2 regions of the Nocardioides sp. NPDC054178 genome follow, and region 2 is predicted to be linked to the other one. Evidence: riboswitches for the same ligand, from Rfam matches in the RefSeq annotation. Region 2 holds a riboswitch; the other holds the start of a gene.
The links. A riboswitch is a leader RNA that binds a small molecule or an ion and turns the genes downstream of it on or off. The one in region 2 is predicted to bind cobalamin.

Region 1 (4,735 bases), on a different contig from region 2:
TCCGGCGGGCCTACGGCAACTGGACCAAGCCCGAGCTCAAGGGGTGGATCGAGGAGCTGCACGACGCCGCGATCCGGCCGATGCAGCAGTTCGACCTGACCGCCCACAAGAACGCCTCCGACATGGCGCTCGCCATCGACGCCGTGGAGCTGCTGCACGCGGCGATCCCGGACGCGTTCGCACTGGTCTCCTCCGACTCCGACTTCACGCCGCTGGTGCACTACCTGCGGGAGAAGGGGCGCGCGGTCTACGGCTACGGCCGGGAGAAGACCCCGGCGCCGTTCAAGAGCGCCTGCACCCGGTTCACCGTGGTCGAGAAGCTCGGCGACTCCGAGGAGGAGACCGACACCGAGACCGGGGCCACGCCCGCCCGCAAGCCGTCCTCCTCGGCGACCTCGGGTCAGCTGCTCAAGCGCAACGCCCGGCTGATCCAGCTGCTGCGCAACTCGATCGCCGCGGCCGCCGACGACGACGGCTGGGCCTTGGTCGGCACGGTCGTCTCCCGCATCCGCAACCAGTCCTCCGAGGACCCCCGCAACTACGGGTACGCCACCTGGACCAAGCTCATCAAGGCGATCGACCTCTTCGAGCTCAAGGACGAGGGCACCTCGGCGATCGCGGTCAGCGACAAGCGCACCAAGAAGTGACGTACGCCGGCTAGGACGCGTCCGCGGTGCGGTCCTGGTCGTTGGCCGTCTTCGGGCGGGCGCAGGTGATCCCCCGGGGCACCGACCCGTTGAGGTGCTTCAGCGCGGCCTTGAAGTCGCGGCAGCGCTCGGCGTCCTCCTTCTTGTTGGACGGATAGCCGATCGCCGCGTTGACCCTGCCCATGTCGAGGGCGTCGGCGAGCGGGTTGATGTCGCGGGCGACGGTCCAGTACCACCGCGAGATCGGCGCGCTGTGGTCCAGCGACCGGGCCAGCTCGGGGCGGCGGCGCAGGTCGATGTCGAAGTAGGCGCCGGCGTCGGTGTAGTTGGCCTCGCCGGTCAGCTGGATGTAGCCGCGGCCGGCGTACTTCCGCTTGTCGTGGGGGCCCTTGGCGTCGTGGTGGAAGGAGCTCTCGTTGGCGAGCGTGGCCAGGTAGGCCGCCTGCCGGTAGGGGGTCGTGATCCGGGCATCGGACATGGCGCGGTTGAGGGTCGGCAGCCCGGTCTCGACGGTCTGCCGGTTGCCGACCTTGTCGCCGAACATGGCGACCAGGTCGGCGTAGGTGACCGATGTCCGAGCCGGCGCCGCGACCGCCGTCGTGGCTGGGCAGAGGGCGAGGAGGGTGGCCGAGATCGACGCTGCGACAAGGCCGAGAATCCTGTGGCGCATGGGGACAGAGTGACTGCTCGGCGGCGATCGCGCAAGCAGCCTCGGCCCGGCATAAGATTGCCCCCGAATCAAGCAGAGCCTCAATCAACACACGCCGTGGTGGGGGAAGCCGGTCGAATCCCGGCGCTGACCCGCAACCGTAGGCTCAGGCCCGAGTGTCCTGAGCGAGCCGGAGCACCTGCCGACGGACGCGTACTGACCTGACGCTGTCGTGGAACGCAGCGGGTCGGCCCTGGGCCTTCCCGACGAACAGCGTGGAAGGAACCATGAAGAAGACCGTCCTCGGCGGCATCGCCGCCGCCCTCGCCCTCACTTCCCTCGCCGCCTGCGGCGAGAAGACCGTGGAGGAGGGGGAGAAGCCCACCTACGACGCGAAGGTGTCGACGTCGGTGGCCGACTGGCTCGTCGCCCAGGCGCCGGAGGGCGTGGCTCACAACGCGCAGTACGGCACCGACGACTTCGGGCTCAGCGCCGACATCGGGATCGCACTGGCCGAGGTCGGCGGCTACGACGACGAGATCGCCACGATCGCGGCGGCCGTGATGGAGAACAAGAAGGCGTACACCTCGCCCGGGTTCGGCACCGTCACCTCGGCCGGCGCCACCGCCAAGGCGCTCGTGCTCCAGCAGAACGTCGACGCCTCCGACCCCGGGCTGCTGAAGCAGCTCGAGGGCACCGTCGCCGAGAACGGCCGCATCGCCGACGAGCTCGACCCCAAGGACAAGAAGGCGGCCGACTACTCCAACACCATCGGACAGTCGTACGCCGTGTGGGCGCTCAACAACGCCGAGAGCAAGGAGGCCGCGGCCGCGACGGAGTTCCTGGCCGGGCAGCAGTGCGAGGAGGGCTGGTTCCGGGTCACCTTCACGGCCGACCCCGCCGCCGACGACCAGACCTGCGACGCCGACCCGAAGGCCACCCCCGACGCCGACGCGACCGCGTTCGCGCTGATCGCCCTCTCCACGGCGGCCTCTCCGGAGGCGGAGAAGGCCGTCAAGGCAGGCGTGGAGTGGCTGAAGGAGACCCAGGCCGAGGACGGCTCGTTCAAGGCCGCGACCGGCAACATCGCCAACTCCAACACCACCGGCCTGGCCGGGTGGGCGTTCGGGCGCGCCGGTGAGACCGAGGCCGCGGAGAAGGCGGCGGCCTGGGTCGCCGACCACGTCGTCACCTGCGGCGACGACGCCGGCGCGGTCGCCTACGACGACGCCGCGCTGACCGAGGGCAACACCAAGGGCCTGACCAAGGAGTCCGAGGGGATGTACCGCCTCGCCGCCGCGCAGGCGCTGCCGTCGCTGGTCTTCCTGCCCAAGGACGCGACCACGAAGAGCTCGTGCTGATCCTGCGCGATCTCCTGGTGGCCCTGGCGTTCCTCGCCGGGGCCACCGCACCCATCTCCTCGGCAGCCGCATCGCCTGCTGCATCGACGGCTGCATCGACGGCCGAGGCGTGTGACGGCGTCACCGTCGTCGTCGAGCCCAACGCGCTGGGTGGCGCGCCCGAGGTCACCTGTGTCCGGCCCGACGAGGGCGACACCGGCGCGGACCTCTTCGAGAAGGCGGGACATCCGCTCACCTACGTGACCTCGATGCCCAGCGTCGTGTGCCGCATCGACGAGCGCCCGAAGGCCGCCGGGTGCGCCCAGATGCCGCCTGCCGACGCCTACTGGTCGCTGTGGATCACCGACGATTCGGGGGCCTGGAGCTACGCCTCCAGAAATGTTACCGAAATCAGCGTGACCTCCGGGCAGGGTGTTGCGTTCACGTGGATAGACGACGATGTCGTTACCGCTCCGGCGACGGAGCTTGGGGATGCTGTGGGGGCGCCCTCAAGCCCGTCGCCGGAGTTATTTCCGCAGGACTCGGCTTCTCGACCCTCCTCCGAGCCCGCGCGGCTGCCCGGATGGGTCGCGCCGGCAGGGATCCTCGCCCTCTTCACCGTCGCGGGTGCCGTGTGGTGGCGCCGACGATGACCACGTTGCTCCGTGAGGCCGTGGTCGCGCACCTGCCCCGCGACCTGCACCCCGTCGCCTGGTGGGTGTGGGCGATCGGCCTGGCCGCGTACGCCTCCTTCACCACCAACCCGCTGCTGCTCCTGCTCGTGGTGGGGGTGGTGTCGGTCGTGGTCGCCGCGCGCCGCGGCGAGCAGCCGTGGGCGAAGGCGTTCCGGCTCTACGTCGGCCTCGCGGTCTTCATCGTCGTGACCCGGGTGCTCTTCCGGGTGCTCCTGGGTGCGGTGCCGGGTCACGTGCTCATCGATCTTCCCGAGATCCCGCTCCCAGAGTGGGTGCTGGGGATCCGGCTGCTCGGGCCGCTCACCCGGGAGGCGCTGCTGGCCGGCCTCTACGACGGGATGCGGCTGGGGGTCATCGTGATCTGCGTCGGCGCGGCCAACGCGCTGGCGAACCCGAAGCGGCTGCTGCGCTCGCTGCCGCCGGCGCTCTACGAGATCGGCACCGCTGTCGTGGTCGCCGTGACGGTGCTGCCGCAGCTGGCCGAGTCGGTGCAGCGGGTGCGGGCCGCGCAACGGCTGCGCGCCGGCGCGACCGGCAACGTCAAGCGGCTGCGCCGCTTCCTGGTGCCGGTGCTCGAGGACGCCCTGGAGCGGTCGATGGCGCTGGCGGCGGGGATGGACACGCGTGGCTACGGACGTACGGCCGGCGTCGCCGTAGGCACCCGGCGGATCACCTCGGTGCTCATGCTGGTCTCGCTCGTCGGGCTCTGCGCCGGCGTCTACGCGGTGCTGGACGGCACCACGCCCGGCTGGCTCGCCGCCACCATGCTGAGCCTCGGCGCCGGCACCGCGGCCGGAGGGCTGGCACTCGCCGGTCGCCGGGTGACGCGGACCGTCTACCGACCCGACCGGTGGCGCTGGCCGGAGGTCGTGGTGGCGCTGAGCGGGATCGTGGTGGCCATCGTGGGCTGGTGGGTCGCCCGTGATCAGGTCCCGGTCGCCTTTCCCGGGGTGAGCACCGTCCCGGACGTCACGCTGAGCGCCATGCTGGGTGTGCTCGTCGGCCTGGTCCCGGCGGTCGCCGCCCCACTACCGGCATCATCGCTCGTTCACGAGGAGGCAGTCGCATGATCGAGCTGCGAGGCATCACGTTCACCCCGCCCGACTCCTCCGAGCACGTGCTCAAGGACGTCGACCTCACCATCGAGGAGGGCGAGCTGCTCCTCGTCTCCGGTCCGACCGGCTCGGGGAAGTCGACGTTGCTCGGTGTGCTCGCGGGTCTGGTGCCGCGCTTCTCCGGCGGTGTGCTCGACGGTGACGTGCTGCTGGACGGGGCCTCGATCGTTCGTACGCCGCCGCGCGAGCGCGCCGGGATCATCGGCTGGGTCGGGCAGGACCCGGTGGCCGGGTTCGTCACCGACACGGTCGAGGAGGAGCTCGCCTACGGGATGGAGCAGCTCGGCCT
Region 2 (4,735 bases):
GTGGTCCTCGTCGCTGAACAGCGTGATCTCCGAGCACAGGTTGGAGGCCTTGTTGGCCAGCCCGTTGGCCCGGTAGGACTCGGTCTGGGCGGCGTTGACGGTGTCGACCTTCCAGATGTAGCCCTTGCCGAGCACCACCCGGATCTTCAGCACCCGCTGGTAGCGCTCCAGGGCGTCCTTGTCGCCGGCCAGCATCCGGTCGATGAACGCCTGGCTGAAGATCCAGCCGACGTTCTTGTTGGCCGGCTCGCGGAAGATCAGGTCGGCGAGCTCGTAGAAGTCGGGGTGGTCCACCGGCAGGTAGCCCGCCCAGGAGCCGCGGCGGGTGGCGCCCTGGCTGATCTGGTTGGTCATCTCCACGAAGTTGCAGAAGACCGGCACCACGCCGTTGGCCTTGCCGTTGTCGGAGAACTTCGCGCCGCGGGGCCGGACGTCACCCAGGTACGCCGAGGTCCCGAACCCGTTCTGGGACAGGATCGCCGCCTCCTTGAGGGTCTCGTAGAAGCCCCAGACCGAGTCCTCGACGTACGAGCCCTCGCACGAGACCGGCAGGCCCCTGTCGGTGCCGAGGTTGGACAGCACCGGCGTCGAGGGGGAGAGCCAGCCGTTCCAGATCGCCTCGAAGAACCGCTCGGTCCAGGAGACGCCGTCCTCGCGGGCGTACATCTCGTCGGCCAGCTCACCGGCCGTCCTGGCGATGGTCTCGTAGCGCTCGCGGACGCTCTGGTCCGCGACGGTGTACTTCGCCTTGAACATCGCGTAGCCCGCGGTGGTCATGAAGGCAGGCACGGTGCCCTCGTCCTGCAGTGCCTTGCGCTCGGCGGAGAGCGCCTCCCAGCTGTTGCTGCTCGTCAGGCTGTCATCCATTAGAAGCTGAACTCCGTCTCGCCGATGTTGCGGTTGTATTCGTTGCCGGTGACCTGGAAGAAGTCGTGGAACTGGGTGCCGTTGATGCCGTTGTAGAACCACTCGGCGATCGGGTTGGCCTCGACGCCGAACAGCGGCTCCATCCGCATGTTCTCCAGCGTCATGTCGACCCGCGACTTCACGAACGCCTCCAGGTCGGCCTGGTCGATGCCGGCGATCGGCCCGTCGGCGAAGAGCATCTCCACGATCCGAGCCTCGTGCGCGTAGAGGTGCTCGGCCACGTCGCGGACGCGGGCGAACAGGTCGTCGCGCTCGGCCTCGAACTTGTCGGCCGGGACGGTCGCGGCGTACTCCTCCAGGGTGGTGTTGAACAGCCAGGCGCCGCCGGTGGCGTGCAGGTTCTCGTCGCGGGCGGAGAAGTTGATGCCGCTGATCACGTTCTGCAGCAGGTTCTTCCCGCCGGACTGGAAGTGCTTGAGGAAGGCGAAGTTGGAGTAGAGGACGCAGTTCTCCATCAGCGTGAAGACGCTCAGCGCGTAGAGCAGGTCCTCGTCGGCGATGGCGTCCCACACGAAGGCGATCCGCTCGGCCAGCACCGGGTCGTTCTTGTAGGAGTCGTAGAACTCCTCGGTGTCGATCATCAGCGTCTTGTTGAGCTTCGCGTAGAACGGCGCGTGCATGTTCAGCTCGGCGAACGAGAAGGCGTTGGTCATCATCTGGATCTCGGGCCGCGGGAACGCGTGGAAGAGCCGGTCGCCCCACACCTCGCCGCCGAGGATCAGCTCGTAGATGGTGAACAGCTTCAGCGTGGTCTTGACCGCGGCCTGCTCGGCGTCGGTCATGTTGACCAGGAAGTCCTGCTTGTCGTTCTCGACCGGGATCTCCTCGGCGGTCCAGAAGATGCTGCGCTGCTTCTTGGCCAGGTCCTCGGCCATCGGATAGTCGAAGACGTACGCCGACTTCTCGGTGCGGATCGGTAGACCCTCGGTGTCGATCAACTCATCAGCCCTTCTCCCGCGCCCCCGCGGCTCGCTCGGATGTCTCGTGCATCCGTGCCGGGGCAGGAGAGGACGGCGTCGTACGCGCTCGATCCCCTGACCTTCCCTCGAGGTCGCGGACCCCACCATGAGGTGGGCACTGGCAGGTCTTCGGACTCGTGGGCGTCATCGTGCTCGGTCCTAGTGGCCGTCGCTTCCCAGGAGCCGGCTTGCTCCCAGTGCTTCGTGACGGCGGTCGTTCCCACTCACCGCTGCGGGGCAGTCCCGGACTCGCACCGGGTTCCCTCTTGCCTCTCCCACCTCGTCGCCGAGGAGGGAGAACCAGCTGCGAGGACCACTATATGCGGGAATTACACCAATGCAACTTCCTAGATCTAGTGCTTCGCCGTGTCGTGCGGAACATCCCCGTCACCGGCTCGGCGACCCGTGCTAGCCTCGGCGCCGAGTCGAACGCATCCTGATGGATGCCAGGGAACTCCGGTGTGAATCCGGGACTGGCGCGCAGCGGTGAGGGCGACGGCGACGCTAGACAGCCACTGGGGACCGACTCCCTGGGAAGGCAGCGTCGCCGGTTGAACCCGAGTCCGAAAACCTGTCGGCTCAGCTGTTCGTCACGGCCCTCGCGACCAGGGTCCAGAGGACCTGAGAGGCCGACCTGCGTGCTGACGCCGAGCCGTGAGACCCCCACCCTGATTCCACGCACCACCGGAGCCGGGAGGCGACGGGTGCCGTTCGTGCCGCTGGTCGTGGGACTGCTGCTCGCCTCGGCGCTCAGCGCCGTGGTGTCCGTGGCCTTCGGCTCCGAGCGCATCCCTGTCGGCGAGGTCGTCGCGACCGTTCTCGACCGGCTCCGGGGTGAGCCGCCGGGGAGATGGGACGTGATCGTGTGGGAGCTGCGCGTGCCGAGGGCGCTGATGGCGCTCGCGGTCGGGGCGGGCCTGGCCGTCGCCGGCGCCGGCATGCAGACCCTGGTCCGCAACCCGCTCGCCGACCCGTTCCTGCTCGGGATCAGCTCCGGCGCCTCGGTGGGGGCGACGGCCGCCATCACCACCGGCGCGCTGGCCGGCCTCGGCGCCTACGCCGTCTCCGGCGGCGCCCTGGTCGGGGCGGTCGGCTCGGCCATGCTGGTCTGGCTGGTGGCCACCGCGCAGGGCGGGCTGACCCCGATCCGGTTGGTGCTCTCCGGCGTCGTGCTCTCCTCCGGGCTCTCCGCCATCGCCTCGTTCCTGGTGTTCATGAGCGATGACCCGCGCGCCGCGGACTCGGTGATGTTCTGGATGCTCGGCAGCGTCGGCGGAGCCAGCTGGGAGAAGCTGTGGCTGCCGGCGGTCCTCAGCCTCGGCCTCGGTCTCGGGATGCTGGCCCTGCACCGCTGGCTGGACGCGCTCGCCGCCGGCCCCGAGACCGCCGCCGCGCTCGGCGTGAACGTCGCGGCGCTGCGGACGACGCTCTTCGTCGCCCTGGCGGTGCTCGTCGGGGTCCTGGTCGCGGTCAGCGGTGGGATCGGGTTCGTCGGGCTGATCGTGCCGCACGCGGCCCGGCTGCTGGTGGGCGCGCGCCACCGGGTGGTGCTCCCGGTCGCGGCCCTGGGCGGTGGGGTGTTCCTGCTGTGGGTCGACGTGCTCGCCCGGCTGGTGGCGCGCCCGCAGGAGATCCCGTTGGGGGTGGTCACCGGCGTCGTCGGGGCGCCGCTCTTCCTGCTGCTGCTGGGCCGCGGCGGCTACCGCTTCGGCAGCGACCGATGAGTGGCCCCGCGCCCCGGCCGGCGCTGCGGCTGCGTGGGGTCGCCGCGAGGCTGGGCGAGCGCGACGTGCTTCGCGACGTCGACCTGGACGTGCCCGTCGGCACCCGCCTCGGGATCGTGGGTGTGAACGGTGTGGGCAAGTCGACCCTGCTGCGGATCCTCGCCGGGGTGCTGCGACCGAGTGCCGGGCACGCCTACCTCGACGACGACTCCGGCGACCTGCGGGAGACCGCCCGGATCAGCTCGCGCGAACGCGCCCGCCGAGTGGCGTACGTCCCCCAGGAGGAGGTCGCCTCCGCCGAGCTGCTCGTGGGCGAGATGGTCGCGCTGGGCCGGGTGCCCCGCACCCGGCCGTGGTCGCGAGGCGGGCAGCAGGAGCGCGAGATCGTGCGAGCGGCCCTCGACGCCGTCGGCCTGGCCGACCGCATCGACGACCCGTGCGAGCGTCTCTCGGGTGGCGAGCGGCGCCGGGCGGTGATGGCCCGCGGTCTCGCGCAGGACTGTCCGGTGATGCTCCTGGACGAACCCACCAACCACCTCGACGTCGCCTGGCAGCTGCGGCTGCTGCGTACCGTCGCCGAGCGGGCCGAGACGTTGGTCGCGACCATCCACGACCTCGACCTGGCGCTCCGCTCCTTCGATCGGCTCGCGGTCCTCGGCCGGCCCGCCGGCAGCGACCCCGACAGCGGCCCGGCGACCGTCGTGGCCCACGGGCCGCCTGCGGAGGTGCTCGACGCGATCCGCGTCGAGCACCACTTCGGCGTCGGATCCGTCCAGGTGCCGCATCCGGACCTGGACCAGCCCCATCTGCTCATCCATCCTCGGAAGGACCGCTCGGCATGACCCCGACCATCACCAGATCCGTCCGCCGCCCACGGCTCGCCTGCCTCGCCGCGCTCGCCCTCGGCACCACGATCCTCACCGCGTGCGGGGCGGAGGAGACAGCCTCCGACGACGCCTCCGAGAACGGCGCGATCACCGTCGAGAACTGTGGCGAGCGGCTCACGGTCGACGAGCCGGTCACCGAGCTGTACGCCTACGACGGCGGGATCATCTCCATCGCCCTGGCCGTCGGTGCCCGCGAGGAGCTGGTCGCCGTGACCGGCCTGGCTCGGGACAAGCAGCT

Region 1: linked by a shared signal. The riboswitch ahead of ACZ6WN_RS19555 (prenyltransferase/squalene oxidase repeat-containing protein) and the one ahead of ACZ6WN_RS22685 (ribonucleotide-diphosphate reductase subunit beta) in region 2 are both predicted to bind cobalamin.

The regions. Positions count from the first base shown of each region.
Region 1 is NZ_JBVJKY010000005.1:216,554-221,288, reverse strand. It holds gene ACZ6WN_RS19565 (NYN domain-containing protein) at 1-647, shown strand, start outside; gene ACZ6WN_RS19560 (glycoside hydrolase family 19 protein) at 658-1,317, opposite strand; cobalamin riboswitch at 1,398-1,517, shown strand; gene ACZ6WN_RS19555 (prenyltransferase/squalene oxidase repeat-containing protein) at 1,584-2,657, shown strand; gene ACZ6WN_RS19550 (hypothetical protein) at 2,651-3,289, shown strand; gene ACZ6WN_RS19545 (CbiQ family ECF transporter T component) at 3,286-4,401, shown strand; gene ACZ6WN_RS19540 (ABC transporter ATP-binding protein) at 4,398-4,735, shown strand, end outside.
Region 2 is NZ_JBVJKY010000007.1:41,094-45,828, forward strand. It holds gene ACZ6WN_RS22680 (ribonucleotide reductase N-terminal alpha domain-containing protein) at 1-867, opposite strand, end outside; gene ACZ6WN_RS22685 (ribonucleotide-diphosphate reductase subunit beta) at 867-1,865, opposite strand; cobalamin riboswitch at 1,990-2,207, opposite strand; cobalamin riboswitch at 2,296-2,479, shown strand; gene ACZ6WN_RS22690 (FecCD family ABC transporter permease) at 2,591-3,610, shown strand; gene ACZ6WN_RS22695 (ABC transporter ATP-binding protein) at 3,607-4,452, shown strand; gene ACZ6WN_RS22700 (ABC transporter substrate-binding protein) at 4,449-4,735, shown strand, end outside.